3 regions of the Xenorhabdus aichiensis genome follow, and region 1 is predicted to be linked to each of the others. Evidence: predicted binding sites of a transcription regulator. Region 1 holds the regulator's gene; each other region holds the start of a gene.

What was found. Region 1 encodes LexA, which represses DNA repair genes until DNA is damaged. Its sites were predicted from a motif close to TNCTGTATGTACATACAGNA; they were not measured.
Region 2: the regulator LexA is predicted to act here: its motif matches at 3,816-3,835, upstream of PSI22_RS08335 (TfoX/Sxy family DNA transformation protein).
Region 3: the regulator LexA is predicted to act here: its motif matches at 7,111-7,130, upstream of dinB (DNA polymerase IV).

The regions. Positions count from the first base shown of each region.
Region 1 is NZ_JAQRFO010000051.1:11,612-22,263, reverse strand. It holds gene iclR (glyoxylate bypass operon transcriptional repressor IclR) at 1-172, opposite strand, end outside; gene lysC (lysine-sensitive aspartokinase 3) at 490-1,863, opposite strand; gene pgi (glucose-6-phosphate isomerase) at 2,147-3,793, shown strand; gene ubiC (chorismate lyase) at 4,044-4,571, shown strand; gene ubiA (4-hydroxybenzoate octaprenyltransferase) at 4,585-5,439, shown strand; gene plsB (glycerol-3-phosphate 1-O-acyltransferase PlsB) at 5,490-7,958, opposite strand; gene PSI22_RS17635 (diacylglycerol kinase) at 8,097-8,468, shown strand; gene lexA (transcriptional repressor LexA) at 8,587-9,201, shown strand; gene zur (zinc uptake transcriptional repressor Zur) at 9,344-9,856, opposite strand; gene PSI22_RS17620 (DUF2628 domain-containing protein) at 10,180-10,563, opposite strand.
Region 2 is NZ_JAQRFO010000014.1:6,361-17,012, forward strand. It holds gene PSI22_RS08325 (MFS transporter) at 1-923, opposite strand, end outside; gene PSI22_RS08330 (L-tyrosine/L-tryptophan isonitrile synthase family protein) at 1,049-2,260, opposite strand; gene PSI22_RS08335 (TfoX/Sxy family DNA transformation protein) at 2,991-3,614, opposite strand; partial or broken gene sulA (SOS-induced cell division inhibitor SulA) at 3,855-4,379, shown strand; gene ompA (porin OmpA) at 4,802-5,935, shown strand; gene matP (macrodomain Ter protein MatP) at 6,010-6,459, opposite strand; gene PSI22_RS08355 (AAA family ATPase) at 6,665-8,395, shown strand; gene fabA (bifunctional 3-hydroxydecanoyl-ACP dehydratase/trans-2-decenoyl-ACP isomerase) at 8,480-8,998, shown strand; gene rmf (ribosome modulation factor) at 9,107-9,265, opposite strand; gene pqiC (membrane integrity-associated transporter subunit PqiC) at 9,401-10,003, opposite strand; gene pqiB (intermembrane transport protein PqiB) at 10,003-10,652, opposite strand, start outside.
Region 3 is NZ_JAQRFO010000015.1:56,254-66,905, reverse strand. It holds gene proA (glutamate-5-semialdehyde dehydrogenase) at 1-762, opposite strand, end outside; gene proB (glutamate 5-kinase) at 802-1,905, opposite strand; gene crl (sigma factor-binding protein Crl) at 2,035-2,436, opposite strand; gene frsA (esterase FrsA) at 2,513-3,760, opposite strand; gene gpt (xanthine phosphoribosyltransferase) at 3,776-4,237, opposite strand; gene PSI22_RS09000 (hypothetical protein) at 4,267-4,455, opposite strand; gene pepD (beta-Ala-His dipeptidase) at 4,499-5,959, shown strand; gene dinB (DNA polymerase IV) at 6,022-7,077, opposite strand; gene PSI22_RS08985 (Cmx/CmrA family chloramphenicol efflux MFS transporter) at 7,234-8,427, opposite strand; gene PSI22_RS08980 (choline transporter) at 8,684-10,652, opposite strand, start outside.

The sequences.
Region 1 (10,652 bases):
GCAAACCAGCTTGTATAGCCAGATCGGTCAAGGCAACACCTACTTGTGAATCGGAAATATATTCCAAAAGCGTAAGCCCTCGGCTCAAGGACTGAACCTGACCGCTTGCAGCGGCACTATTTGCCGTTATTTTGGTTTTTTTGGTACGTTTGTTGGCAACGGCTGTACTCATAAAATGCCCTCTGAAAGTGTCTGTGTAGCAACCCTGATTTTGCTAAAGCAAAAATGGAATTTATTTTCGTTTTCTTATTATGGATGATAAAGCGGGGGAAAACACATCCGATGAGTGGAGCCACTCTGAGATATTCAATTTATCTACATCAGGCCGAGGACGGATCATCTTAATGACGTCAGCTCACACCGCGAATATCATAGTTGCAGAGGATTCTTTCAGTATTAGCGCGGTGTGAATTGGCGAAACATTTATAAGTTGGGTTAAATACCTTCTTTGTCGAAATCAGAAAAAAACCGCTTTAGCGGTTTTTTCTGTCACACCTTAAACAAATTCTGATGAAGTTTCTGAATGATTGATTCCGCATCTTTCCCTGGAACGAGCAAACATACATTGTGGCTGCTTGCGCCATAGCTGATCATCCGGATATTAAAAGATTCCAGTGCGCCAAAAATTGCTTTCCCCAGCCCTTTAGCCTGTGAAAGCTCATTACCGATAATTGCCACCAGCGCCAGATCTTCTTCAACTTCTACACGACATAATGTAGAAAGTTCGGTCAGCAGAGCATTAGTCAGCAAACTGCCATTGGTGCTGGTAGAGCCAGTCGTATCCAGCGTTAGGGCGACACTGACTTCTGAGGTGGTAATCAAATCTACTGAAATGTTATGGCGTAAAAGCAGCGTAAAAACTTCCGCCAGAAAGCCCCTTGCATGTAACATTTTTAGGCTATGCAAGGTTAATAACGTCTGTTTGCGGCGTAATGCCAGCGCACGAAACAGAGGCGGGTTTTCGATTTTGTCACAAACCAGTGTGCCGCCGGCCTGCGGATCTTTACTTGATCCAACGAAAACAGGAATACCGCAACGAACGGCAGGTAGCAACGTCGCTGGGTGGAGGATCTTAGCACCAAATGTCGCCATCTCTGCTGCTTCATCAAATGCAATTTTATCGATGCGTTTGGCTGTTGGCGCAACACGGGGATCAGTAGTATAGATGCCGGGAACATCCGTCCAAATATCAACACGCTGTAAATTTAGCGCTTCGCCGAGCAAGGCGGCGGTATAATCACTGCCACCACGTCCCAGCGTCGTTGTGCGGCCTTTTTCTTCTCTGCCGATAAAACCTTGTGTGATAACAACCGTATTATTCAAACGAGGTTGAAGTTGCTCAACTGCTGAGATATGGAGTTGAAGGGTGTCTGGTTCTGCCCGCCCGAAGTGATCATTCGTTCGCATGATCCTGCGGATATCAAACCACTCTGCATTTGCATTGCGTTGACGCAGTAATTCTACGAACAGCAATGTGGACATCACTTCACCGTGGCTGACCAACTCATCAGTTAACGCCTCAGATGTTGCCAATGATGCGGCTTCTGACAGCATCTCGATATTTTCCAGCAGGCGATCAATTTCTTCACATATCACATCCACGTCATTTAACCGGTCAATAATCGCATATTGAATGTCACGGATCTGTTTCAGGCACTTCTCCCGCTTATTGCTATCACAGCCCGTCGCCAATGCGACCAGCAAATTAGTCACCCCCGCAGAAGCGGACAAAACGACCACGCGGACATCTGAGTTTGCCAAAATAATATCGGCACAGTGATTCATGGCATCAAAGTCTGCCACACTGGTACCGCCGAATTTTGCGACAACATACTGCGGGTAAGGAGATGAAACAGCATACATGGATGATAACCTTCTGTCCGAGGAATAGGCTTTTAGAAATATCGGGTTAGCTACGCTGAGTCAACATTTAGGCATTGAGCATCAATATCTTTCATGATGGAACTGAAATTATCGTTTTTACCTATATCCAATGTTTTCACCTATATCAGCAATTAGGGGTGGAAATCATGAACTATTTTGACCAATATCAGTAATTAAAAGGAAAGGGAAAGCATCACAGAGTTAAGTCGTTACAATCTGTGTATTCCTATTATTTATTTACAGTTGATAGAGAGCATTATTCATGAAAAACATCAACCCTAGCCAGACCGAAGCTTGGAAAGCATTACATCAGCATTTTGAGCAAATGAAAAACGTCCATTTGCGGGATCTGTTTAAACAGGACAAAGCGCGGTTTACGGCATTCTCCGCTACGTTTGACGAGCAGATTTTGGTGGATTATTCCAAAAATCGTATTACCGCTGAAACACTGACAAAATTACAGGCACTGGCGAAAGAAACGGATCTGTCCGGTGCTATCCGCAGTATGTTCTCCGGTGAAAAAATCAACTGTACTGAAGATCGTGCTGTGCTGCACATTGCCCTGCGTAACCGCAGCAATACCCCGATTAATGTGGATGGGGAAGATGTGATGCCGCAAATTAATGCGGTGCTGGCAAAAATGAAGTCATTCAGTGAACGCATCATCAGCGGAGAATGGAAAGGGTATACCGGTCAAGCCATTACTGACGTTGTCAATATCGGCATTGGTGGTTCCGATCTCGGCCCTTATATGGTCTCTGAAGCACTGAAAGCGTATAAAAATCACCTCAATATGCACTTTGTTTCCAATGTGGATGGAACCCATATCGCAGAAACGTTGAAAACACTGAACCCAGAAACGACGCTGTTTCTGATTGCCTCCAAGACCTTCACTACACAGGAAACTATGACTAATGCGCATTCTGCCCGCAACTGGTTCCTGCAAAGTGCGGGGATTGAGGCTCATGTTGCCAAACATTTTGCGGCACTTTCGACCAATGAGCAGGAAGTCAGTAAATTTGGTATCGATCCACAGAATATGTTTGAATTCTGGGATTGGGTCGGTGGCCGTTATTCACTGTGGTCTGCGATTGGTTTATCCATTGCACTTTCCATTGGCTATGAGAATTTCGAACAGCTGCTGAGTGGCGCTCATGCCATGGATAAACACTTTGAGCAGACTTCTCCTGAACAGAACATTCCAGTCCTGCTGGCGCTGATCGGCATCTGGTACAACAATTTCTTTGGCGCAGAAACTGAAGCGATTCTGCCTTATGATCAATATATGCATCGTTTTGCCGCTTACTTCCAACAGGGTAACATGGAATCGAATGGCAAATATATTGATAGGAATGGCAGCCCGGTAGATTACCAAACTGGGCCGATTATCTGGGGCGAGCCGGGCACTAATGGTCAGCATGCTTTCTATCAGCTTATCCATCAGGGAACCAAACTGATCCCATGTGATTTTATTGCACCCGCAATCAGTTATAATCCGCTCAGTGATCATCACAGCAAGCTACTGTCCAACTTCTTTGCGCAAACTGAAGCACTGGCTTTTGGTAAAAACCGCGAACAGGTGGAAGCGGAATTTGTCGCAGCCGGAAAAAATGCACAGGACATGGCGAATGTCGTGCCATTCAAAGTTTTTGAAGGCAACCGTCCGACTAACTCCATTCTATTACGCGAAATTACACCATTCAGCTTGGGCGCATTGATTGCCATGTATGAACATAAAATCTTTGCCCAAGGCGCTATTCTGAATATTTTCTCATTTGATCAATGGGGTGTAGAACTCGGTAAACAGTTGGCGAACCGTATCCTGCCAGAATTGCACGATGATGAAGCGGTAAATAGCCATGATAGTTCAACCAATGGCCTGATTAATCGTTTCAAAACATGGCGCTAATCTGACTTTTATCGTACTTAATAAAAATTGCCTCGCCTTCAATAAACACGGTTATTGAGGTGAGGCGCTTATTAATACGATCATCATTCTGCTTGTTCTCTGCTCATTAATATTGAGATAAACCCATTCAATCATGTTGAAATATGCGATAACAATGAAGATTTACATAAATTGTTATCAACTTTTTATTCTATTCACTTGCAACGTGATATCCTCACTCCCCATTCGTTGTGCTGTCGGGGAAAATGACATGGCAGATGACACAATATTAACTCCTGCACCTATCCGCTGGTTTTCGGCAGATAATTCTAATATTCCGGAAGATATTTTAGATTGGCTTATGGAAGTCGGTTCAATGACGCGCCGTTTTGAAGAACATTGTCAGCAGGTATCAGTTGTACCTTTTCGGGAATGCTTCATTACAGCAGCAGAATTAGGAGATGAAAGTGAGCACTTACCTATAAGTGAAAGGTATTGGTTGCGTGAAATTGTCTTGTATGGAGATAACATTCCGTGGCTGCTGGGACGTACTGTGATCCCTGAGGAAACACTGACTGGCCCGGATAAGCGGTTGGTCGATGTAGGAACAGTTCCACTTGGTCGCTATCTTTTTAGTGGTAATAATTTGACTCGGGATTATATTCAAATAGGCCAGCAAGGGCAGCACTGGGCGCGGCGTTCTTTGTTGAGGTTATCAGGCAAATCCTTGCTACTCACAGAGGTTTTTCTGCCGGAATCACCTGTATATAAGATGGACAAAATCAAAGGGGGAAAATAGATTGGAGGCCAGTATGACGCAGAATAAATGGCTCGCCTATTGCCGTTTAATGCGTATCAATAAACCCATTGGCGTATTATTACTATTATGGCCAACATATTGGGCATTGTGGATCGCAGCAAAAGGTATGCCGGATTTGCACATCTTGTTAGTCTTTACTATCGGGGTGTATACCATGCGTGCTGCGGGATGTTGCATTAATGATTTCGCAGACAGAAAATTCGATGGACATGTAGAACGGACAAAATCTCGTCCGCTTCCCAGTGGCGATGTCAGCGAAAAAGAAAGCAAAATCCTGTTTGTTACACTGGGGCTGATCTCTTTCGCACTGGTTTTGACGCTGAACAAAATGACGATTGCCTTATCTTTCATTGGATTGGCACTGGCATGGGTTTATCCTTTTGTCAAACGAGTCAGTAACTTGCCACAGATTGTACTGGGAGCAGCCTATGGTTGGTCAATTCCAATGGCTTTTGCCGCAGTAAGTGAGTCCTTACCATTAGAGTGCTGGTTGTTATTTTTGGTTAACATAATATGGTCAGTGATTTATGACACGCAGTATGCGATGGTTGATCGTGATGATGACCTGAAAATCGGTGTAAAATCGACGGCCGTGCTTTTTGGGCGTTTTGATAAACTGATTCTTGGTATTTTGCAGTTTATTATGCTCGGTATTCTGGTATCGGTTGGTTGCATAGTGAATTTAGGTGGGATGTACTACTGGACGTTATTGTTGGCGGGTTCGCTCTTCATTTATCAGCAGAAATTGATTTCTGGTCGAAAAAAGGCTCTCTGCTTTCAAGCATTTATGAACAATAACTACGTCGGTTTTATCTTATTCCTCGGTATTCTTTTCAGCTATGTTTAACATAACGGGCGGATAACCCGCCCGTTCAGCTTTATTTCCAGCGTAACGCTTTAATGTTGATCTTTATTTGTCTGTTCAGTGTCATTCTGCTCTGGTGGCATACTGGCACTTTCAATCGTCAGACGGATCTCAGGGGACATCAATTCACTCAACATTTGGTAGAGTTCTTGAGCGCTGGTCGTGCTTATATCACTATTATCATGAATATAACCTTCCTCGCGCAGCGTATTGACTGAGCTGGCAAACACCGCCTTGTCAAAGAACTCTGGGGCATTGATTCCATGCAGTACCGACAGACGCTGTGCCAGCATCCGGCTCTCTTTTTCCAGCACGCCACGGCTGATTTCAGGAGTGGCATTCAATAAAGAAAGCGTAATAGCATAGCGTTGCAGAGTTTCACGGATACCTGCTGCCAGCAATTGCAGTGGACGAATGCGCTCAGGGTTCAGAACGAGCATATCCTTTTCTTTGTTGCAGATAAGGCATTGACGCACCAACTCATCAATCAGAGTGTTGACCACTTCAGGTAGAGCTTCCTTACTGTAACGCATGAAAAGTTCTTGTTTGAGCAGCGGGTAAACCAGTTCTACCTGCCTAAGTAGTTCACTGCGGCTAATGCGGCGATGATGCATCACAATACTGGTAATCAAAGATGGCAGGATCAGCAAGTGCTGGATATTGTTGCGATAATAAGTCATCAATACCGCGCTTTCACGAGGCAGGATAATGATATCCCCAAGGCTGTCTTTTTCGACTTCAAACTTATTCATCAGCAAGGCGTGATCCAGCAATTCTTCAGCTGTTTTGTTCGGTACAGTAACATCGTCAGCGTAAGGAACATTGCACAGTAATTGCAGATAGCAGTTCAATTGCTCAATCAGTTGCTCGCGAGTAAGTGCTCGCTGACGTGATGACAACAAGGCTGTAGTGCATAAATTGATGGCATTTGCTGCTGCGGCATTATTGATGTTGACCATAATATTGCCAGCCAGTTTGCTGACAGTAGGTGTCAGCCATGTCGGGCGCTGGGCGTCTATCGGATCGATGGAATCACGCCAGTCGGGAACATGATGGTTAAGGTATTGTGTCAGAGGAATGGGCTCGCCAAAGTTTACATAGCCTTGTCCCAGATTACGCAGCTTACGCAGCCCACTAACCATCTGAAAAAAACCTTCTTTTTCCTTGGTTGCACCGCGTAACTCTTTAGCGTAAGTTGCGACTTCCATTACATGCTCATAACCGACATAGATTGGCACGATGGTGATTGGACGGGAATCTCCACGCAGCATCGCCTGTAATGTCATCGAAAGGGTGCCGGTTTTCGGATCGAGCAGACGGCCGGTACGGGAACGCCCACCTTCGACGAAGTACTCAACAGAATAACCACGGGAAAATAACTCACCCAGATATTCACGGAATATCGTCGAATAGAGCTTGTTTCCTTTAAAAGTCCGGCGGATAAAGAATGCACCAAGGCGGCGGAATATCGGGCCTGCCGGCCAGAAATTAAGATTGATGCCGGCAGCAATGTGTGGTGGAACCAGCCCTTGGTGATAAAGCACATATGAGAGCAGGAGATAATCCATATGGCTGCGATGGCATGGGACATAAACCAGTTCATGACCATCCTGTGCCAGTTGGCGAACCCGCTCGGCGTTATGGACATTAATGCCCTGATACAAACGGTTCCACGTCCAGCTCAAGACACGGTCGGTCAAACGTACGGTTTCAGAAGAGAAATCTGCTGCAATCTCCTCCAACATATTGATAGCGTTTTGCTTCGCCTTTTCGGGTGAGATTTTTTTACTGCGCGTCTCATCGGCAATGGCTTTCTCAATGGCTTTGGATGTCAGCAGCTTGTTGAACAGATCCTGTCTGGCGGGCAAACGTGGCCCTACCGCAGCCAAACGCTGACGGGAATAGTGTATCCGTGCAACGCGGGCAAGTTTATTGGCAATGATATCATCCGTGCCATGATCATTGGCCATGCTGAGTAATGAAACGGGTGTGGAAAAACGCACAAAACTATCCCGTCCAAGCCACAGAATCGCAAAAAACTTTTGCACACCGTTTAGTAAACGCAGCTGTGGCGCTGTATTTCCTTCTTGCCCTTCGCGTCCAGGGGAGCGGCCGAACATCACAGAAACAGGCACCATCTGAATATCCAAATCGGGATTATTGCGATGCAGATCCAGATAAGAATGAAAAATCTTCACGGATTCATGTTTAGGTGCATAGCAACGGAACACACGTGGGCCATCATCAATAAAGACATAGCTTGGAAGCAGGGTGTCACCTATTTCCAAAGGATTCAACGGATCCGGCAGATCTTGCGCCAAGCATTGTTGACGCAGGGTCAATAAGTCTGTTTTTGAGTGATACGGCAGCACATACAAAATAGGCCGTGTCGTATCAAGGCTCAGTTCTGCAATGGGATCCGTGGGGATAAGTTTACTTTTTACTAAGAATTTTAATGGAAAATTCAACAACTTATAATATATTTTACGCCAACTTGACATAACAACTTTAAGCCTCTTGTTAGCAACGCGTCGCAAGCATACCAGAAACAGATTTTGAGATCTGTGGAAATAAGACAATAATAGGAGCTAAAAGTTATATGACCTTACAAATATTATGCTAATTGAAGAAAATTTTTTATGGCAAATCAATCAACAGGTTTGATTCGTATCATTAAAGCGGCAGGATACTCGGCGAAAGGTATTAGGGCTACGTGGCAAAATGAAGCGGCATTTCGGCAGGAAGTCATTGTAGCCATATTAGCGATCATCATTGCATTTTCCCTTGATTTTGGCACGTCCGAGAGGCTTTTGCTCATCGGTTCAGTCATGCTGGTGGTCATTGTGGAAATCCTCAATAGCGCCATTGAGGCTGTAGTTGATCGCATTGGCAGTGAATACCATGAATTATCGGGCAGGGCGAAAGACATGGGATCAGCTGCGGTATTTCTGACAATGATTCTGGCGTTGTTTATCTGGGGAATGATCCTTTGGTCGTATTTTATGCACTGATATGACATGGTTTTCGTCAATACACATTCTTTAGCGGCTTTTACGGGCTGGCAGGTTCCCAATTCGATTTTACCTGTATATACTCACAGTTTGACTGTATAAACAAACAGGGGGCGAAATGAAAGCATTAACTGCCAGACAGCAGCAAGTTTATGACTTGGTGCGTGACCATATTTCGCAAACGGGTATGCCACCAACACGTGCTGAAATCGCAGCGCGTCTTGGTTTTCGTTCACCTAACGCGGCAGAAGAGCATTTAAAAGCATTGGCGCGCAAAGGGGTGATAGAGATTATCTCTGGTGCATCCAGAGGTCTCCGTTTGCTTCTTGAAGAAGAAGGGTCGGCGGGATTACCGCTGATTGGTCGTGTTGCTGCTGGCGAACCATTGCTGGCTCAGGAACATATCGAGAGTCATTACAAAGTTGATCCTGCATTATTCAAACCAAATGCTAATTTCCTGTTGCGTGTCAGCGGGATGTCCATGAAAGACATCGGTATTATGGATGGGGATTTACTTGCTGTTCATAAAACACAGGATGTTCATAACGGCCAAATCATCGTGGCGCGAATTGAAGATGAAGTAACAGTAAAACGTTTTAGACAAATAGGAAACAGAATTGAACTGATTGCTGAAAATCCGGAATTCGAGCCTATCGTTGTGGATTTAAGTGAGCAGAGTTTTACCATTGAAGGATTGGCAGTTGGTATTATTCGTAACGGGGATTGGATCTGATTGTAAAAGCGGATAATTGCACTTTGCCATTCTGGGGCGGTCATTTTTCGTAGTACCCGTTCAATAAAAGTTTTACGGGAGTTTGAAAATAAATGTGTTTATCGGCCATGACCGCCTCAATCAAACTTAAGGCTATTTTGCCTTATTTCTTTTTATTCTCTTCAGTCTTGTGATTATGCTGACATGTATCGCGTTCTGTACAGGAATCGATTTCATGGCAAGGGGAACACAAACCGTGGACTTCAATCACGCTGTGTCGTAAATGAAACCCTACGCCTTGAGCTAACTGCTGAATAGCGGATTCAATATCCTTGGCATCCCGCTCGGTAACGGAACCACAATTCTCACAGATAAACATGGCTGACGTATGGCTGGGTTCCTCAAAATGATGGCAAATCACATAACTATTTGTGGATTCTATTTTGTGGACAAAACCTTGTTCAAGCAAAAATTCCAGCCCACGATAGACCGTTGGCGGTTTTGCCTGTGGCTCGACTTCACGTAGCAGATCCAATAAATCATAGGCGCTGATTGCGCCTGGCTGCGTTGAGATTAAACGCAGAATTTCAAGGCGTTGAGGTGTTAAACGCACTCCTCGTGATAGGCAGATTGTCTTAGCCTGTGTCAGTAATTTTTTTGGATTGATAGTTTTCATTACACCTTTCACACCCAGCATGATGCCAATAGTTGTAATATTATCATGTTTTTCAGTCTGGAAGTGGAATCCAGGCAGACGGCTACGGCGCTGATGGTTAAACGCGTCAGTGAAAAGGTGACTAACTATTCTGCTGTTACGCAATACTTTGTTTACTGGAGAATGGCTATTCAGGATAAAAATAAAAATTAATCGGTAGATAAGAACGATAGAATATGCTGAAAACAAAATTTTAATTCTTTGGCGGTAGAAAAAAGCATGTATGGTGGTAATAGCAGCTTCTTTTAAAAGCCGCTATTTTGTAAGGGGAATTAACGCAATTGTTATTTAGTGAAGATGTCTTTAAAGGGATTCCAGCCATCATCGCCTTTTATTTCTTTTAAATAATAGGCATAGTTCGCTGTAAAACCCCACATAATATATGTTAGCGGCATTGTTCCATATATTAGGGTTTCAGATATTGATGTAACGCCTATAGCTAATAAAATGGAAAAAATGAATAAGCTCAAACCTTTTTTCCATAATCCTATAGCTAAGAAATAAAAAATGCCAAAGATAAAGGCAAGCCAATTTATATTTATCAGAATTCGTTTTTTTTGCGGTATGTTTTTTATACCTACCTTAAATTCTTTCGACGCAGGGCTACTATATTGTTCAAAAAATTTAAAGCGCTCTTGCCATTTTTCAGGATATTTAGATACGTCCATTGAGTTCCCTTGTTTATTCTCATGATATTCTATTAAGTTCAATAACTATCTTTTTTTAAAACAGTCATAAACGGTAATTTCTATTTTTG
Region 2 (10,652 bases), on a different contig from region 1:
AAAATCAGCGGAGCTGCGATAATAACCATTGCTGCTTCATTGGTAAGCCCTATCAGAAAACCGACAAGATACAAGATAGCCCCCAAGAGAATAATACGATTCGCCCCCATTCTTGATATAAGCATACCGGTGATAACACCGGGAGCGAACATAGCTACAAGATGAACACCAATTAATATGCCCGTTTCTGAACTTCCAATACCATAATCTATAGAGGCAATCGAGGCAGTCGACATGACTATCAGCATGATTGCATGACCTAACACCATTGTCGCAATTCCAAAAAACAAACGGCGATTTGTGGCAATAAGTGAAAATCCTGATGCCTTACTAATGTCAGCTTCTGTTTGTTGATTAATAGAACATCTAAGACCACCATCAAGTGCAGCAAAAGCAAGAACTGCACATCCTCCGATAACGGACACGATCATGTATATCCCGATGAATGGAAGTTCGAAGCCCAAGCTATCTCCTCTCCCATAGAGCTCGCTTCCAATAATGACACCAATTATTCCAGAAGCCAGCAGTAAAGAGGTTGCTGTTGCAGCCCGGTTTTTTGGAACGCTTTCAGCAGCGGCAAACCGTAGAAAATTAATACCAATCATCGAGATGCCAATCAGGAAATGCCCACCGAGCAGAAGCCCGAAACTGTCTGAATAAATAGCCGTCGCTGAAGCAAGTCCACCAAATATCATTGCCATACTAGCCAGAATAAATCCGGTTCTGCGGCTGTAACGTGCCATCAAGTTCGAAAATGGGATTGCACAGACACTTCCAGCAGCCATTTGTATCGCAATAGGCAATGTCGCAAGCCAGGCCAATGGAGCAAGATGCAGGCCAGCCAGTCCCCCAACAGTAAAAAGTAGCGGTACCGCACTTTCTAATGTGATATTCCCCAAAATAATGAAGATAAGGTTACGCATGGATGGCCCTCTGATAAGCGATATGAGCACATATTCCACATTGTTAAGTTGTTACTCCCGTATTAAGGGGTGTTCTTCAATGTTGATATGTTAGATCATAGGGTAACGTCTTATACTGATTTCTGCTAAGAGTTCAATTTATGCAACAAAACCGCCATATTCTCCAAAATATCGGCATCTACATAAAAGTCACTCACTCCCCGATTATTAATAATCCTTAGTCGTTTGCCATGTTGGTGAATTTCTTGTTCAATGCTCATTTGCCAGACATTCTTCCGATTTTCAATAACTGCAATACCATGATAGGGAAGATTGGGTGAATGGCTCTTGTAACCAGGATATATCCTGACACCCATTAATGGTATTGTCTTATGATGGATAGTGGCTCGGATTGCATTAGGAAATAGCGTATTTTCCCATCGGATACTAGCCATTGTTTCCTTCATAGCTCTATAATGAACGAAGGCAGTGTGAACTCTATTCATGATCTCATGCTTTATCTCCGAATCAGGGAAAATAGAATCACAAAATATAGCCTTTCTTTGATTATATGTCAGAGATAGATCTGATATGTTGACCGTGCTCCCGACGCTTGCATTGAAACGAATGGCTTCCTCATGACTAATTCCCAAAGATGGATTCAATGTGAAGGTTTTCAGATGCTCTGGAAAGGCACGGTCATAATTATCCTGAAGTAATGAAACTATCTTAGATATATCGAGAATATTAACGACTTCATTGATTTTATTTAATTGAGTGAACTCTTCCAGATCCTTTATATATTGTTCTGCCGCAGCCATAGGATCACCAAAAATCCCGGCATAGAATGTGGCATCTGAAAGAATTTTGAAACGTATTCTGACCCCTGTATGTTCCTCAAGATAGGTTGAAATTTTCGCAAGATGTAGCAAGGATACCTCTTCTGCCATGGTTAAAGAGGTAATATCATGTCTTTTCTGCCAATTGCTAATAACGCAGAAGACAGGGAGAAGAATATCGATTTCTCTTCTCTCATTTATACTGGACTTGATCTTTTCTAACGTCTCTACGCAGGATGAAAAAAGGGTTCGGGAATTAAACTGGATGGCTGGATGATTGAGATAATCCCGAACCAGGAAGTGCAAAGGCAAGTCTTTTTTTCGCTTCTCTTTCCACCACTGTTCAGATGGCAATGTTTTAGAAATAGAGCACTGATCAAGTAATATTTTTCGTAAATCGGATGAAATTAAATGGCCATTAGATGTCATATTAGGTTCATATTCTGGCCATCCAAATTGACCGAACATGAGTGAATCTTCAATGATTGAACCGTTTGTGCTAACAGATATATTTTTCAATTTCTCTTCCTAAGTAAATTATAGGTACATCCCGTAAAGATGTATGGATTTTTGAATAACTCTGTATTTAGCTTCTAGCACTTCTTTATCATCTAAAAAGGAATTTTAACTCTCAATGCGAACTGAGTCAGTTGCTGATTATATAGCCAGACATACCTGCACAACGTTTTTCTCCAGTTTTCCTATTCTCCTGAGCGAAAATGATGATTCTGAAACCGAGCTCTGACATAAAGAAACACAACAAAGAATAACGAAAAATAACGAAGAGGGCCTATATCATTATCCGGAAAATGATAGTTATCATTTATATAGTTTTTTATTTATTAAAACCTTATAAAAAACATTCCATCCCCATAAAGATTAATAAATTAAACCCCCAAAAAAAACGAAATATATATTTTTAGATCTGATTTATTTTTAACTTAAACCACATTGCATATCAATATATTATTTAAATTCAATAAATTAATAATTATCATTACAAATCTAACATTAAATAAAATAGAATATTATTTATTCAGAATGAATAAGGATTTATAAATATTAAAATATGTAATATTTTTTTGTTATTATTCTTAATCGAGCATGCAGTAGCGTCCAAATTGACAATAATAAAAATTCATTTCATTAAGAAATACCTTTATGACTTAGTATTACAGCCGTAATGGCTCTACAGGCAGAGAAACGCGCCAATCTGAATAGGGGCCATGCCCCTATTGATTAAATTTCATCAAGAATGATAACCCGAACTACAGTGATCCAATTCCTTGTGCCAGAGGAGTAAATCATCACGGACTTTCTCTGGTAATACGGCAACATGGCAACCTTCTATCGCACCAGCCAACGCAAGTAATATGCTGACATTCGTCTGTTTCCTGTGTTGCTGTAACTTAAGATAAGTCGCTTTTGCTCCCAGCATGTGCAACTCTTCCACTTTAGATATGCCGACTTTCCATAGTTGACGTTCTAAAGTCATTCCCAAGTTAGGGAGATCTTTTAGCCTAAGAGGCATTTTTTGCTTATCGATAATTTCTGCCATTGTATATTGATAAGCTAAGTTGACATATTCAAACAACTGCTTTTGATCCTGCCAAAGTGACTCATTAACCCGGTAGTACCGTAAAGTCACGGGAATGCCCCTTTTTGAAAAAATAAATTTCTCCATGCCTCTGGCTTTAAATAATACCTCAGCATGACTATTTCCTCGTAAATAAAGTTCGCCATCTGAGCTAATGGCAAACAAAACCCCATCAAGTAACAACCCAAACCCACCAAATTGAGATTTTTTCTTAAGTTTTCCCAATGAAGATACGCCGTGTTTCAATTGAGCAAAACGCGCCCCAGATAAAAACATTTTTATCACTCCATGAATTATATCCTAACTAATATTTTTCTCATGTTTTTATTAGCAAAATAGATAACAAGAACAAGTAATTAAAACCATACGCAATCTGTTTCCAACTGCCAATCGTTAAGTCAGAAAAAAACGGTTTTATGTAAATTTTTGCGAAGCGCTTTGAAAAAAAATAGGCTTGCTTTTAAGCAAGTGGCGATATACTGTATAAATATACAGTTCATTATGGCGAGGAACATTATGGGCATTCGATCATCTTGGGGATATCTTATTAAGAAGAAAACGGCAGCTAGCGGAATGGAGGAAGAACAAAAAACAGACGGTTGTCCAGTTCTCAAAATAGACAAAACAACAAGTATCACAACTGCCAGTCGGCTATCTTTTATCGAATCATCCCAATATGATTCACAAATGGTAAAAGGAATGGTCAGTGAACTGAACTACTGTGAGCACCAGCCAGCTATCAATCACCTTCTGCTTCCTTTGCTCCGTCAATCCGGGCATGAAAATCGTTGGTTACTCTGGGTCACACCTAATAAAAGATTGAGTCGTCAGTGGCTGGTGAGTTCTGGTTTACCTTTGGATAAAGTCGTTCAGTTAAATCAAATCCGTCCTGTTGCATCAATTGATGCCATGGAAAAGGCTCTGGCAAGTGGCAACTACAGTGTAGTACTGGGCTGGCTACCAGAGCTATCTGAGTATGACGTACAGAAGCTACAACTGGCCGCTCAGAAAGGTACGGCATTGGGATTTATTATGCGCCCATAAAACTCGGCTCATCATTTCAAACCGCCAGTAAACAGATTACAAATTTATTCTGTTTACTATCATTGACTGGAATTAGGATTTATCCCAATTTCTTTTATAAAAAATAAGCTACTGCTGCCACTTATCCTTGTTTTCAATGGAAATCAATACATTGATGCTGTCAATATTGTAAATGTTCGTCAAAAACATTCAGAATTTGTATAGATGAAATTAAAAATTTTGTGTCACGAGTCACAGTGTACTTGTAAGTTTTTAAGTTCGTTGTAGACTTTACTCAGTTTAGATTTGTACTAGCCGTCCTTATATTTCGGGACGCATCTACTGATAGAAGTACAAATACTTAACTAGACATTTTAACCAATGGCTAATAATAAGGCTTTTAAGGCCAATTGCCTATTTGGATGATAACGAGGCGTAAAATGAAAAAGACAGCTATCGCAGTAGCAGTGGCAGTGGCAGCTTTCGCAACTGTTGCTCAAGCAGCTCCAAAGGATAACACCTGGTATACCGGTGCTAAGCTGGGTTGGTCTCAGTACCATGACGTAAATTTTTACGGCAATGGATACGATAACCAAATCGGTAACGGCCCTACTCGCAAAAACCAGCTGGGTGCAGGTGCCTATGTCGGTTATCAGGCAAACCCATATCTGGGTTTTGAATTGGGTTATGACTGGCTGGGTCGCATGGCATATAAAGGCAGCGTTAACAACGGTGCTTTCCGTGCTCAAGGCGTTCAACTGGCGGCTAAACTGAGCTACCCAGTTATGGATAATCTGGATGTCTATACTCGCCTGGGTGGTATGGTATGGCGCGCAGACTCTTCCGCTACTTATAATGCTAACGCATTAGGTGGTGCAGGTGATAAAGATCAGCGCAGACTGAAAAACCACGACACAGGTGTTTCTCCGCTGGCTGCCATTGGTGTTGAATACGCCCTGACCAAAGATCTGGCAACCCGCCTGGATTACCAGTGGGTCAACAACATCGGCGATGCAGCCAGTGTCGGTGCCCGTCCAGATAACGGCATGCTGAGCGTTGGCGTTTCTTATCGTTTCGGTCAAGATGACGTAGCTCCTGTCGTTGTACCTGCTGCTCCCGTTATTCCAGCTCCAACGCCTGCACCTTCACCAACTGTTGAAAACAAGAGCTTTACTCTGCGCTCTGACGTTCTGTTCAACTTCAACAAATCAACGTTGAAAACAGAAGGTAAACAAGAGTTGGACAACCTCTACACCCAACTGGCCAAAATTGACCCAAATCAAGGCAGAGTTCTGGTAATCGGCCACACTGATCGCATCGGTAGCCAGCAGTATAACTTGCCATTGTCCCAGAAACGTGCTCAATCCGTTGTTGATTATCTGGTAGCTAAAGGCATCCCAGCAGCCAGCATCCAAGCAGAAGGCCGTGGCAAAGAAAGCTCTGTCACTGGCTCTACATGCGATCACATCAAAGGTCGCGCTAAACTCATCGACTGTCTGGCTCCAGACCGCCGTGTAGTTATCAATATTCAGGGTACTAAAGAAATCGTTACTCAGCCAAAAGCGGCACAGTAATCGTTATACTGCCCTCCATATTTAATTAAAAACCCCATGTCAAAATGGGGTTTTATTGTTTCTGTCTATGGCTCTTATTTCCCCAAAATAGCTTCCAAATCCTGCTTTAGACTCGACATTTGATGGGCATATTTTTCTCTATATTCTGCATCTTCCAGCAATTGCACTATCGTTTCAGATAAAGTATTGCCACGACGTCGGGAAAGAGCTGAAAGCCGCTGCCAAACCTGGAAATCCAAATCGATGGATTTTTTTCGCGAGTGTTGATGTTCCGCATTAAAATGACGTTTACGCCGCGCCCGAATCGTCTGTTTCATTCGGTTGGATAAATCTGGGTTCATATGCCGCGAAATCCATTTCAGTACCTTAACTGGCTCACGCTCTAACTGCATCAACTCATTGATCGCATCCTGCGCAGCACTCTTTTCAATGTATTTAGTAATTAGCTCACCTTCACGATATTTTTTCGCCAAATAAGCCCATTTCCAGCCACATTCCAGATTTTCCAATTGTTGATATTTCATTTCATCTCTCAGTGACAGCGTAACTTAAATTAAGCATAGCAATTATTTCCCTTAATTGCTCACAGCAACACAGGATATTAGAATATTTTACAGATAATTAATGAGTTAACTCAAATGTCATGCCTTTCAAAGATTATGACATGTCGGTTCATTGCCTAATCTTGTATAATAAATGTTTCCCTTTTCACTATATGTAGCTATCACTTTGACGAATATAAAATTAGACTGGCAGGCATTACAGCTAAACAGTACGCCTTATCAAGCACTCTTCAATTCTGTCGCTGAATTGGCACCCGTCACTATGGATGCAATTCAATCTAGGTTACACAATGGGCTAACCCTCTTTTGTCAGGCCGATCTGCGTCAGCCTTTTATGTTATTAAAGGCTGATGAGAGTGATATTTACCTGTCTCATTTATCTGATACTATCTCAACTTTACTGCCGGAAAGTCATCCCAAAATCGGTGGTTACTATCAGATAGAACACCAAACCATTACTTGGCGTTCTTCTGGTGAAGGCTCCTTTGCACCAACTGAGCGGGTTGCTTATCGCGAATGGATTGAACCGGAGCAATTATTCGGCAACATCTACACCCATCAAGGTGCGCTTCAGCTACAACCTGGCCTTATCCATCAGGTCAATGGCGGTGTCCTGATTTTGCCTCTACGTACCCTACTTTCTCAGCCATTAATGTGGGTTCGTCTCAAGCAGATGATTATCCAGCGCCGTTTTGATTGGCTATCACACAATGAGAATCACTCACTACCCCTGCCTGTACCTTCAATGCCGTTGAATTTACGGCTCGTTCTGGTAGGAGATCGTCTGAGTCTTGAGGAATTACACGCTCTTGAGCCAGAATTGGCCAGCAATGCCCTGTATGGCGAATTTGAGTTGGATATGCCATTTCATGAAGAAGATGATCTAGCGCTATGGTGCCGCTATGTTAACAAAATAATTCAGCAGCAAACATTGCCTCCATTAAGCGCTGATGCATGGCCTGAACTGCTCAAGCAAGCTGTTCGTTATACTGAAGACCAACTCAGCTTACCTTTGGATATTCAGTGGTTACAACAAAAACTGGAAACAGCCGCCACTTACCAACAGGAAAATCAAATCACATCGCATTCGATGCAACAAGCGGAAGACAATCGTCTCTGGCGTCATGGCTATTTGGCTGAACGTAGCATAGACGAAATTCTGAAAGGTCAGATACTGATCCGTACACAAGGCTCAGTGATTGGCCAAATCAATGGGTTATCCGTGCTCGAATATCCAGGGCATCCAGATCCGATGGGCGAACCTTCCCGCATCAGTTGTGTTGCTCATTTAGGAGACGGTGAATTTATTGATGTGGAACGTAAAGTGGAGCTAGGCGGCAATATTCATGCAAAAGGCATGATGATTATGCAGGCTTACTTGATTTCTGAATTGAAACTGGATCAGCCACAACCGTTTTCTGCTTCTATTGTGTTTGAACAATCTTATGGCGAAGTTGATGGCGACAGCGCCTCACTGGCTGAATTGTGTGCGTTGATCAGCGCTCTGTCACAACAGCCTATTGATCAGCAAATTGCCGTAACAGGGGCTGTAGACCAATTTGGCTATGTTCAACCCATCGGTGGCGTCAATGAAAAAATTGAAGGTTTCTTCCGTTTGTGTAACTACCGGGAGCTGACAGGTAAGCAAGGCGTGATTATCCCAACGTCCAATGTGCAACACCTGTGTCTGAATCAAGACATTATTGACGCGGTAAAAAATGGGCAATTCCATATCTGGACGGTTGAGCATGTCTCTGAAGCCGCATCACTTCTGACAGGTATTCCCTATTACGATCCACAAAAAGAACACTTGTTAGCCATTATATACGAACGCATTACACAGGCTAATAGTCAAGAGCGGCCTAAGCTTCCTTGGTTTCTGCGCTGGTTAGGTTAATTCAGTATCATCTGATCGGAGTTGTTCAGCGTACAAGTGTACGCTATCCTCTGGCCTTACATAATTAAAAGGCTATCCAAAAATATGTTTAACAAGCAAGAGTCCTACACAAAAGAAGAACTTCAAACCTCTGGACAAGGTGAGTTATTCGGTGAAAATGGCCCACCACTGCCTTCTGGCAATATGCTGATGATGGATCGCATCATAAAAATGACAGAAACCGGGGGTGCCTACGATAAAGGCTATGTCGAAGCTGAGTTAGATATTAATCCTGAGCTGTGGTTCTTCCATTGCCATTTTGTCAATGATCCCGTTATGCCAGGTTGCCTCGGCCTTGATGCTATGTGGCAGCTCGTTGGCTTCTTCCTTGGCTGGATCGGTGGTGAAGGTAAAGGCCGTGCGCTTGGGGTGGGTGAAGTTAAATTCACTGGCCAAGTGTTACCAACGGCAAAAAAAGTCACCTATCGCATTAATTTCAAGCGAATTGTTAACCGTAAGCTCATTATGGGGCTAGCTGATGGTGAAGTTTTGGTAGACGGTAAACTGATTTATACCGCAAAGGATTTGAAGGTAGGATTATTTAAGGACACCAGTGCCTTTTGACAATTTCGTATTGGCTGCGAACGCTTATTTCCAGTGCTAATCACCTCCGCTACTGTGGCGGAGGTGATTATCCTAATGAATCGAGTTATTAACCAAACTTACTTATCGTCAAGCACGGTCTTCCATCGCTTGACGCCAGCCACCCAACCAATGTGAACGCGCATCCAATGAATGATAAGGGCAATTCTCTCGCGGCCGTCCGTGAATTCCAGCTTGATAACCTCTGGAAAGTGCTCGTGCCAAACGGTCTCTTTTCTGTCTTTTCATGCCTTACTTCCTCACCTTGTTACCATGTAAATAAAACAATGATCGTTTTTCATCCACATGGTTCTAAGTGATACCCTTATATGCAGCGAAGATCAAGCAAAGATGTTCATAGAAATGTCGAATACACCATACCAATTAGACGGGAGAGGCTATCTGACTAGCGATGGATTGAGCCAACTGACGATAACCTGTTGCCAAAGTGCGTACTAATTCAGCATAACCATCTATTTTCTGTTTCAACTCAAGATTGAATGGCCGCTTAATCACGCCATTCTGATTAAATAACATCCAATATCCTTGAATCATCACCTTTCCGTCATACCGCCCGTGAAAAGCGGTTATTGTGATATCCAGTGTATCCGCATTTTTCTCCAGCAGTTGTCCGGCAACGAGTCTTTGTGGAAATGCCGCGCTTAGTTCCGTGATCAAAACCTGCTGTAATTGTTGTTCTAATGGGCTAGCCCACAAGTGATTCGAGGCATTGATATAGATCACATCCCCTGTTTGATAAACTATACCCGGTGATGCAAGGTAATCAGCAAGAGTCACTCCTTTTACCCATAATTGTCGTTTATCTTTGACACCTAATCTGCTTTCCTGTGATGTACCCGTCAAAGTCGGTAGCTGGTAATAAGTTTTTTGCGGCTGACTACTGCTGCATCCTGAAATAAACACGCTACTAACAGCAAAAACACTAACAGAAATAAAAAACGCCAATCTTAACATCAACTTTTTCATTACTTACGCGCCTTTTTGGGTTCAGGATCTTTCATCTCTTCAGCTTCAAATACCAATGCATTGCTTTTATTGTTAAGCGTCTTCAAGACAGGTTGCAATTCACGCAAGACTTGATCCAACCGTTGCATATTATCGATCAGCTTATTGTAAGCTGGAGATCCAGGTTGAATACCCTGCATACTGCGGTTTAATTCTTGCAGTGTATTTTGTATATCTTTGGGGAGCCCCTGAGTTTCTTTGCTCGCAAGGATGCGATTTAATTCATCCATTGTTTTTTGAGCTGCCTTGATGGTTTTCTGGCTTTCTTCTAATGTCCGGGTAGCTTGCACAAATACGGGCTCAATCGGCATATTATTGATTTTATCCAGTGCCATAATGACTTTTTGCTGGATTTGAGCCAACCCACCACTTACTGTTGGCAAAATATCATAACCTGCGATTTCATATGGACCTGTCCATTTTTCCTCATTGGAGTAAAAGTCCAAATCTATGAACAATGCCCCTGTCAGTAAGTTTCCTGATTTTAAAGAGGCTCTCAGGCCGCGCGCAATAATTTCCTCAAGTTCCTTATCAGTATCAAAACCACTACCAATCTCTTTCTCAAAACGCTCAGGTTCAATATGAATCAATACGGGAATACGGAAGTCAT
Region 3 (10,652 bases), on a different contig from region 1:
ATTACAAGCACTTGGGCGCTGAACTTTTGCATTGATGATCACATCCAGTGCTTTTTCAACATCAACACTTTCATCTACGAATGTGTGACAGACGCCAATCCCCCCGGTGATAACCGGAATAGTAGATTGTTCACGACAAAGTTTATGCAAACCAGCCCCACCACGCGGGATCAACATATCAACATAGCTATCCATTTTTAGCAATTCAGCAACTAACTTACGATCGGGTTTACTAATGGCCTGAACCGCAGAGGCAGGTAAACCACTTTGCTCCAGCGCCTGCTGAATAACTTTAACCATGGCCTGATTGGTATGATGAGTTTCCTTGCCACCGCGCAAGATAACTGCATTTCCGGTTTTCAGACACAGTGAGGCGACATCAATCGTGACATTTGGACGAGCTTCATAAATCACGCCAATAACGCCCAGAGGAACACGGCGACGACTAAGTTGCAGACCATTATCCAATGATTGCCCATCTATCATCTGCCCAACCGGATCAGCCAAACGACAAACCTGGCGCACATCATTGGCGATGGCACTCAATCGTTCAGGTGTCAGCAATAATCGATCAAGCAGTGCTTCACTCATATTTTGCTCACGAGCCTGTTCCATATCTTGCTGATTAGCGGCAAGAATCACTTCTGTCTCTTTCTCAAGCAAGTCAGCAATGTGACTCAGAGCCTGATTTTTCTGGCTGGTACTCAATTGAGCCAGTTGCCATGATGCTGCTTTAGCTGCTTTTCCCATCTGCTCTAGCATGGTGGAATCCTTAAATCACTATCAATTACGATCAGTTAACTAACTTACGATCATATCATCACGGTGCACAGCAACCGCGCCATACTCATAACCCAGTATCTGGCTGATTTGCTGTGAATGATGGCCTGCAATCAGGCGTAAGGCATCGCTATTGTAACGACATACACCGCGGGCTAACTCCTTGCCGGACAAGCTGCGGACACGGATCACTTCACCACGGGAAAAATTACCTTTGACGTTTTTAATCCCTTTTGGCAGTAAGGAACTGCCTTTTTCAAGGATGGCGGCTTCTGCTCCGTGATCAACGATGATTTCCCCTGCAGGAGGTGCACCAAAGATCCAGCGTTTACGATTTTCCATCGGGCAGGCCTGACCATGAAAACGAGTGCCAACTGATTTGCCTTCGATGACATCTGCAACAACGTCCTGTTTATTACCCGCTGCAATGATGACATCGATCCCCGCACGCCCCGCAATTCCCGCAGCCTGAAGTTTTGTGGCCATTCCGCCTGTACCCAGACCTGAAACGCTATCCCCTGCCATCATTTTTAACTCATCACTGATATCATGCACTTCAGGAATAAGCTGCGCTTCAGGGTTATTACGCGGATCGGCAGTATAAAGCCCTTCGATATCAGTCAGGAGCAACAATTTATCTGCACTGCCTAGAATCGCAGCCAGCGCAGAAAGGTTATCGTTGTCGCCGACCTTGATCTCTGCTGTTGCAACGGCATCGTTTTCATTAATGATGGGGATAATGTGGTTATCAAGTAGTGCCTGAAGCGTATCCCTTGCATTCAGAAAGCGTTCACGATCTTCCAGATCCGCACGGGTCAGCAACATTTGACCAACATGAATACCATAAATGGAAAAAAGCTGTTCCCACAATTGAATCAACCGACTTTGCCCAACAGCCGCCAACAGTTGCTTTGAAGCAATCGTAGCAGGCAAGTCTGGATATCCCAGATGTTCCCGCCCTGCTGCAATTGCACCAGAGGTCACAATAATAATACGGTGGCCTTTCTCATGCTGTTGAGCGCATTGCCGAACCAGTTCCACAATGTGAGCACGATTCAAACGACGAGAGCCACCAGTCAGTACACTCGTTCCCAGTTTCACAACCAATGTTTGGCTGCCATTCATCATATTTCTGCCATTACAGTAAGTTTGAAAAAAACAAGTTTGAAAAAACAATGCTCAGTTTTAACAGGAGAGAAGCGTTATGCCAACCGACATAACGCAAAATTAAAAAAAAGTTGGCTTAGAACAAACTCATGCCATAATTTGAGTTTGAAGAGCGATGGTATTTTTGGACGGGATCAACGTAAGTTTGAAGGTATCAAAAGAATCCGTCAGACGTTTGTGAAATGCCTGCAAAGTTGATTCAAGATGCTCAAGATCAGCAGTTTTTTTGATACTCATCGGCTGCCATTCACCATTTTTATCAAATAGACCTATCTGATAGTTATAAACAAACCCTTTTTCATCTTCTTCCAATTCCAGCCACCATCCCCAAAACTCCCTTTTTTCCGGAACCACCTTTGCGCTGACACAAACAGCCAGACAGTCAAAGAAAAAATAGCCATCTTGGCATTTTAATTCACGTATATACGGTCCTAATGCAGAAAAGCTCTTCAACAACTTATTTCTAGAATAATTTACGGGTAAAGTCATACAAAGGTCTCCTCCTTCATATACAGAAACACAGTTGTATCAAACGGTTAAAAAATATCAATTCTTAAATTTAAGTTTAGGAAACTTTATCTTTCAACCATACACTTGTTTCATGTAACGCCTTATTAAAACCACTATAGACTGGCGTAGAAGGAATTGCCAATAACGAACCATCCATTGATGACATAGCAATAAGTTTTGAGTCTTCCCTTGGGCTGAAAACATCATCTTTCCAATAAACGGAAAGCATTGGCACAGAACAGCGACGCCCCAGCAACCCTTGGTTTTTCAGTGAATAACAGCTCAATTCTAAACGTAAGGCGGCTTCATCGACGTGATAGATACCCAAACGATTAGCAAGCACATCAATGTACATTGACGGTATATTCTGCTGCCGTTTCTCGTCATTCAGCAAGGTATGAACTATCGGGCCAATGACGGCCACCCCTTTAATAAGCTGAGGCTCCAGATAAGCAAGACGTACTGCGATATTTGCGCCGAAACGAAAGCCCATAACGCCTACACGGGTATGATCAATCCACGGAATTTGATTCAACTGCTGAAGAACCTGCTGATGGAGTACGCACGTATCCTGCGTCAATTTGAATTTGGCAGAGTAACCAACAGCAGGCATATCTACTGTCAACATGGCAAAGCCGAGTGGAGCAAGATGATCACGAAACAGTCGCCAGAAGTCACTCTGCACATTGTCAAGGCTGGTACAGACCAATATTGTTGGACATGGTTCTTGAACGTTAGGAGGAAGATGCAATAAGCCTGTGACACTTTTGCCCTCTTCTAACTGAAATTCCAGCTTTTTCAATTCATAGTCAGAATAGTGAGCCGCATTTTCATAGGCTTTACTGGCCAACGCAGCGGCCTGTTCCGCCAGTTCATCACCGTGCAAATGAGGATAAGCCGCAATACTATATAACATCGCAGCCTTTAGCCAAGATGTTCCGGCTTCAGATGTCTGCTCCGCACGCAGCGCCTCCTGTTGCCAGTGCATAGCCTGCTGCGTCCATTCAAATGCCCAGTTTCCCTTGCGATAGCCGATCACAGTATCCAATAAATGGTCATCACTGCGTTCGGCATCTATCACTGCAATCCTGCTGAGAACATCCTGAATTTCCAGTGGATTGATTCCCCTCCAGATCCAAGCAAGCCAATCAATCATCCGATACCAGTGCTCGCGGCGCTCTCCACTAAGTATCCTATCACTGACCGCTGTGGACTGTGGACGGACATATTTTACCAGTGTAGACGTTTCCTGCTGTTTAAGCCGAGGCTTAAACAACGATTCTGAAAGGTTTTGTTTAGTCATAACAAAAGAAAAAGATTACGGTTTATTACAAATAGGTGGAACGAATACCACACCCATATCCCATGGCTGTTCGATCCATGTATCTTGAGGAATATCAACTACATAATCATCCACTAAAGGACGGCCGGCAGGTTTGGCGAAAATAGTCACGAAATGCGCTTTGGGATACATGTTACGGATTGCCTGCGCTGTACCTCCGGTATCAACCAAATCATCGACAACGATAAAACCTTCTCCATCGCCTTCCGCTTTTTTCAATACAGTCAATTCACGCTGATTATCATGATCATAGCTGGAAATACAAACGGTATCGACATGACGGATTCCCAGTTCACGTGCCAGCAATGCAGCCGGTACAAGCCCACCACGACTAACGGCAATAATGCCTTTCCATTGTTCTACAGGAAGTAAACGTTGTGCTAATTTACGGGCATGCATTTGCAACATATCCCACGTTACAACATATTTTTCGCTCATATGATTTGATCCTGGAAACTAAGAATATCTCAGAAAAGAGTTTTTTGCGGAAAAAAAGGTTGCGCGGGATTATAGTGATTTGGATCGGCAAAAACCAGTAAAAAACAAGGGAAATCCTGATCCTGACTGCACATCTCAAACAAGAAAATGATATCCTCGGGCATGGCATGGGCATTGGGACAGCTCAAGATGACAAAAGCTCCCAATGCGTCAGACATTACTATTTCCATCTCATCAAGATGCAGTTACAGGAGATTCGCCGTGTCCGAATTATCAACATTATCCCCTCAACCATTATGGGATATTTTTGCCCAGATTTGTTCCATCCCACATCCGTCCTATCACGAGGAAGCACTCGCGTCCCATATCATTGAATGGGCCAAGAGCAAGGATTTCCATGTAGAACGGGATGAAGTCGGCAATATTCTGATCAGAAAACCAGCCACAAAAGGCATGGAAAACCGCCAATCAGTCGTGCTTCAGGCTCACCTTGATATGGTGCCTCAGAAAAACAATGATACACAGCACGACTTCACAAAAGATCCTATTCGTACTTATATTGATGGTGACTGGGTAACTGCTGAAGGTACAACACTGGGTGCTGATAACGGCATCGGCATGGCTTCTGCTCTGGCAGTACTGGCAGATGAATCCGTCAAGCACGGCCCACTGGAAGTTTTACTGACCATGACTGAAGAAGCCGGCATGGATGGCGCATTCGGACTGCAATCAGGCTGGTTACAGGCTGATGTTCTAATCAATACCGATTCAGAAGAAGAAGGCGAGATTTACATGGGCTGCGCGGGTGGCATTAATTTTGTCTCAACCCTGCCACTTTCCCGCGAAACATTGCCTGCAGGTTACCAAACTTTGCAACTGACTATTAAGGGATTAAAAGGTGGCCATTCTGGTGGTGATATTCATCTGGGATTGGGCAACGCCAACAAATTGCTGGCACGTTTCCTCGCCGCGCACTCAGACGAATTAAATCTAAAATTGATTGATTTCCAAGGGGGAACCCTGCGCAATGCTATTCCTCGCGAAGGTTCTACCGTCATTGCCGTTCCGGCAACTCAGCTCGAAAAACTGCACCAATTGAAAGATGACTATCTGGATACGTTGAAAAACGAATATGCGGTCGTTGAAGCAAATTTGATCGTCCTATTGGATGAAATCGAAACTTCCTCACAGGCACTCACTACAGATTGCCAGACTCGCTTTCTCTCCATGCTAAATACCATGCCTAATGGTGTTATCCGTATGAGCGATGTTGCTGAAGGCGTGGTTGAAACTTCCCTGAACGTGGGCGTTGTCACTATGGAAGAAGGAAAAGTCGAGATTATCTGCCTGATCCGTTCATTGATCGACAGTGGCAAGGCTTACGTTGTTGATATGCTAAATTCCCTGGCAAAACTGGCAGATGCAGAAACAGCAGCAAGTGGCAACTATCCGGGCTGGCAGCCAGATGCCAACTCGCCAGTCATGCATTTAGTTCGTGAAACCTATCAGCAATTATTCGACAAGACCCCCAATATCATGGTGATCCACGCAGGTCTGGAATGTGGTCTGTTCAAAAAACCGTATCCGGATATGGACATGGTTTCCATTGGCCCAACCATTCGTGGCGCCCATTCGCCTGATGAAAAAGTTCACATCAAGAGCGTTGGTCAATACTGGCAGTTGTTAACCGCTATCCTAAAAGCGATCCCGGTTAAAGAGTAATACGTGCCTCCCCTGCTCATCAGCCGTAGGGGAGCTTCCCTTTCAGCATTACCAGCCCAATATTACCATTCCAGTAATAATTGCCGTTCCAATTGTGGATTCTGTAACGTCACATGCAGCCCAACCAACCGCACGCCCCTTCCTTCTCTGCGCATTTCCCAAGCCTGTTTTGCCACCTGAATGAGATCCGATTTATCCAGTAATGGATGAAGATGTTCCTGTGTCGTCAATTGAAAATCATCAAATTTTAACTTGATGCCCTGACGGGCAATGCGGAGATCGGGTTTTACCTTACCTAAACGTTTTTCCAATTCTGAGTAAAGTTTTTCAATGAGTTCAACACAATCACGCCATTCATGAATATCCTGTGCCAACGTTTTTTCTACACCAACAGACTTACGTAAGCGATCGGGGCTAATTTGCCGCTCATCAATACCATGACTACGCTCCCAAAGTGCCAGCCCAAATTTCCCCAGTTTTTTAATCAACGCAACCTTGTCATAGTTTTGTACATCAGCACAGGTTTCCAACCCCATATCAGATATACGCTTGGATGTGACTTTTCCCACTCCTGGAATTTTGCGTAATGGCAATGACTTGACGAATACCTCAACCTGTTCAGGGGAAATAACATATTGCCCGTTAGGTTTATTGATATCAGACGCAATTTTTGCCAGAAATCTGACCGGGGCAACACCTGCTGAAGCGGTCAGTTGCAATTCATCAAAAATCACCTGACGGATTTGCTGAGCAATTAACGTCGCCGAGCCGTGGCAATGTTGACAGTCCGTCACATCCAAATAGGCTTCATCCAGTGAAAGCGGTTCAATCAGTTCAGTGTAACGGGAAAAAATCTGGCGGATATGCTGAGAAACTTCTTTGTAGGATGCCATTCGCCCCGGAATGACTTTCAATTGAGGACAAAGTTTCAATGCCATCGCGGTGGACATAGCGCTACGTACGCCAAAACGACGGGCAGGATAATTTGCTGTGCTGATCACTCCACGCCTGTCTGCGCTGCCACCAACCGCCATGGGAATATCGCGGAGTGATGGATTATCCCGCATTTCAATGGCAGCAAAAAAGCAGTCCATATCAATATGAATAATTTTGCGCATTTCACCTCTCCATGCCTCTTTTCACGCCAAAATAACTGTATAAATATACAGTCTTATGTCATTGAGCGCTACTTGTTTTTTAAGAACTAATTCCTGCTACAAGTTAGCGCTCTGTATGAAGTTTTGTTTATATTTAGCCTTGATGGGACGAAATTTTTAATCGTTGTGACAATTTTTATGATGTGAACGCGCGTCAATCAGTATTGGGACAAGTGCAATAATTGCCAGTAATGCTCCCACTCCAGCCACAGAAGATAAGCCGTAGCCTGCCCCGATTGCAAAGCCAGCCAGCAAGGGGGCTAATGTGATCCCGAGCTGGAAAGCGGATACATTAGTTGCACCTGCCAGTGTCGGCGCATTTGCGGCAATGGTATAGACCCGGTTCATGACGGCAGGGTTAACAACGAAACCAGACACTCCGAGCAGAAATACCAGACAAGTTGTGGCCATCACGTTTTCAGCTAAAAAAGTCAACGCAATAGAAGTCGCAACGATACCAAGAGTGCCAATCATCAGCGTCTTGAATGGATATTTATCTGCTGTCCGCCCACCTATAGTCAATCCGATAAAAGCGCCGATACCAAACAATGCAAGCACCGCAGGAACCCAAACCACCGCCAGCTTGCTGATATCAATCAATAATGCCCCCAAATAGCCGAATGTCGCCATATAAGCGGCGGTTGTCAGCATAGTAGTGCTATAAGCCACCCATAATTTCGGTTGTGCCATGGTTTTCAATTCAGTATCTAATACCGGAGCCTCTCCCTGACTCGGTTGTATCTCCGGCAACATAAACCACAATGCTATCGCCGTGACTGATGTTGCTGCGGCAACCGCCCAGAAACCGGCACGCCACCCCGCTATATCACTAATCACCGTTCCTAATGGCCCGCCCACTACCATCGCCAGACTCAATCCGCTGACAACCACGGCCAATGCCCTTGCCGTGCGATCTTGGGTCACTAAATTAACTGCCGTCGTCGCAGCGACTGCCCAAAACCCAGCGTAAGCGATACCACTGACAACGCGGGCAATCAATAATGGCCAATAATCGGGTGACAGCATCCCAATGGCGGTAGCGGCAATAAACAGAGCCTGACTCAACAATAATGTTGCTCGTCTGGGCCAACGCAATGTTGCTACAGCCAATGAGGGCGCTCCGAATAGAACACCAACGGCAAATGCAGAAATTAACATGCCCGCAGAGGGTAAAGAGACTTGTAGATCTTCAGCAATTTTTGGCAGCACCCCCGCGATTAAAAACTCTGAACTTCCCATCGCAAACAGGCTTAAGCCCAAGAGATACACAGCAATAGGGATTTTGGATTGCATGGCATTCGAAATAGACATGGATGAGCTCCCAGAGCCTTCATTAAGGCGAGATGACTATAAATTACCGATTAAAGTACAACACCATTAATCAATAAATCAATTGAATAATTAAAGATTGCATATAGAATGGAGACTTATGTTGATATTCTTGAATATGATTGATATTGGTAGGCTCGAATTCGTTAACTTAATTAGCAATTACAGACAAGGTAAAAAAATAAAAAAACTGCCAACAACTCAATATATTGCAGGCAGCTTCCGTTATAAATCTATATTATCCCCCGTTCGGGAAAATCAACGTCTGACCCGGTGCTTCGCGATTCAGATGAATAAAGTTCAGATGCTTTTCGTAGTGATCGAGAATATCGCTGATAATTTGTTCTTTGGTGTAATCCATCAAGTCATTGCCCTGAGTCCCTTCCATCAAGAAAGTTTCCAGTCGGTAATAGTAAGATTTACCCGATCTGGCACGATAGGTAAATCCAGGCACGGAATAACGCTGCGGCCAGACTTGGTACACAAAGTTTTGTTCATCCCCCAGATCGACAATTAATTCAAGCGGGCTCAGTCGTTCGTCCCCTTCTGATGGCAGCGCATTAAACTGTACTTTCGCACCACGTAATTCCAGCTCTTTTGCCACTTCCTGCATGGCAGGACGACAAACCACATCCAGCATTCGTTGGGTGCTTTTCGTACCCGGAAAATTCATCATGCGGCTCAGACGCTGCTTCCAGTTCAACGAACCATTATCATGTACCAATGTTGGCGAGGTATTCTGCAATGAACTGGCTTTGCGGAAATCTTCCACACGCAAAGATTTGTACAATCCGGCCATCACAAAGAAAATCACAAAGCTGAAAGGCAACCCCATGATTACCGTCATATTTTGCAAAGCAGAAATGCCATCCGTCATTAATATGCCCAGTGTTAATACACCAATCGCCACTGACCAAAAGACACGTAGCCAGTTAGGAGCATCATTATTGATATCACTGAGATTTGAGGTGAAATTCCCCAGAACCAACGAGCCTGAATCTGCCGATGTGACATAAAACAACAATCCCGTGATCGTAGCAACAGAGGCGCTGAACTTGAAGGCCGGATAAAGTGCCAGCAAGCCATAAAAACCTTGCTCTGGGTGCTCCAATACCGTTTCGGCCAATTGACGATTACCATGCAGGATTTCATACAATACACTGTTACCAAAAATTGATAACCATAACAACGTAAAGACAAACGGAATGATCAGCGTTCCCATCACAAACTGGCGAATGGTTCTGCCACGGGAAATACGCGCAAGGAATAATCCAACAAATGGCGACCATGCAACCCACCATGCCCAGAAAAACAGCGTCCAGTTATTCATCCATTCGGTCGGGCGCTCAAATGCAAAACTATTGAGCGTCATTCCCATGAAACGGCTGATGTAATCCCCCACATTCTGCACTAATCCATTAAGTAGAAATTCAGTATTCCCTACACACAGAATAAACAGGATCAAGCCCAGTGCCAGCAGCACATTCAGCTCGGACAGGAACCTAATACCTTTGTTCACGCCAGAGGTGACAGAAACAATGGCCATCACAACCGACAACAGTATCAACCCGCCCTGAACCCCCAAACCTTGAGGCAATCCAAATAGCACTTTCAGACCATAATTCAATTGCACCACCCCAATGCCCAGCGTGGTTGCAATACCGAAAATCGTACCTATCACTGCCGCAATATCCACGGCATGACCAATGGGACCTTTTATTCGATTGCCAAAAATAGGATAAAGTGCAGAACGAATGGTCAATGGCAGGTTATAACGATAGCTGAAATATCCCAGCGCGATCCCCATCAAGGCGTACATTGACCAGCCCGTCAGGCCATAGTGGAACAGTGTCCACACCATCGCCTGACGGGCTGCTTCAATAGTTTCTCCTTCACCCGTTGGCGGCCGCATGTATTGTGTGACTGGCTCAGCCACCGAGAAAAACATCAAATCAATACCTATCCCTGCGGCAAACAGCATCGCAGCCCAACTGAGCAAACTGAATTCCGGCTTAGATTGCTCCGGCCCCAATTTGATAGAACCAAAACGAGAGGCGGCAACAAAAATAACAAATACAATGTAAAGCGTTGCGGCCAGCAAATAATACCAACCGAATGTTTTGGACACCCAATTCAGCGTATTTTTTATCCAGACACTTGTCGCATCAGTGAAAAAAATCGTGAATAAAGTAAAAATGATAATCAGC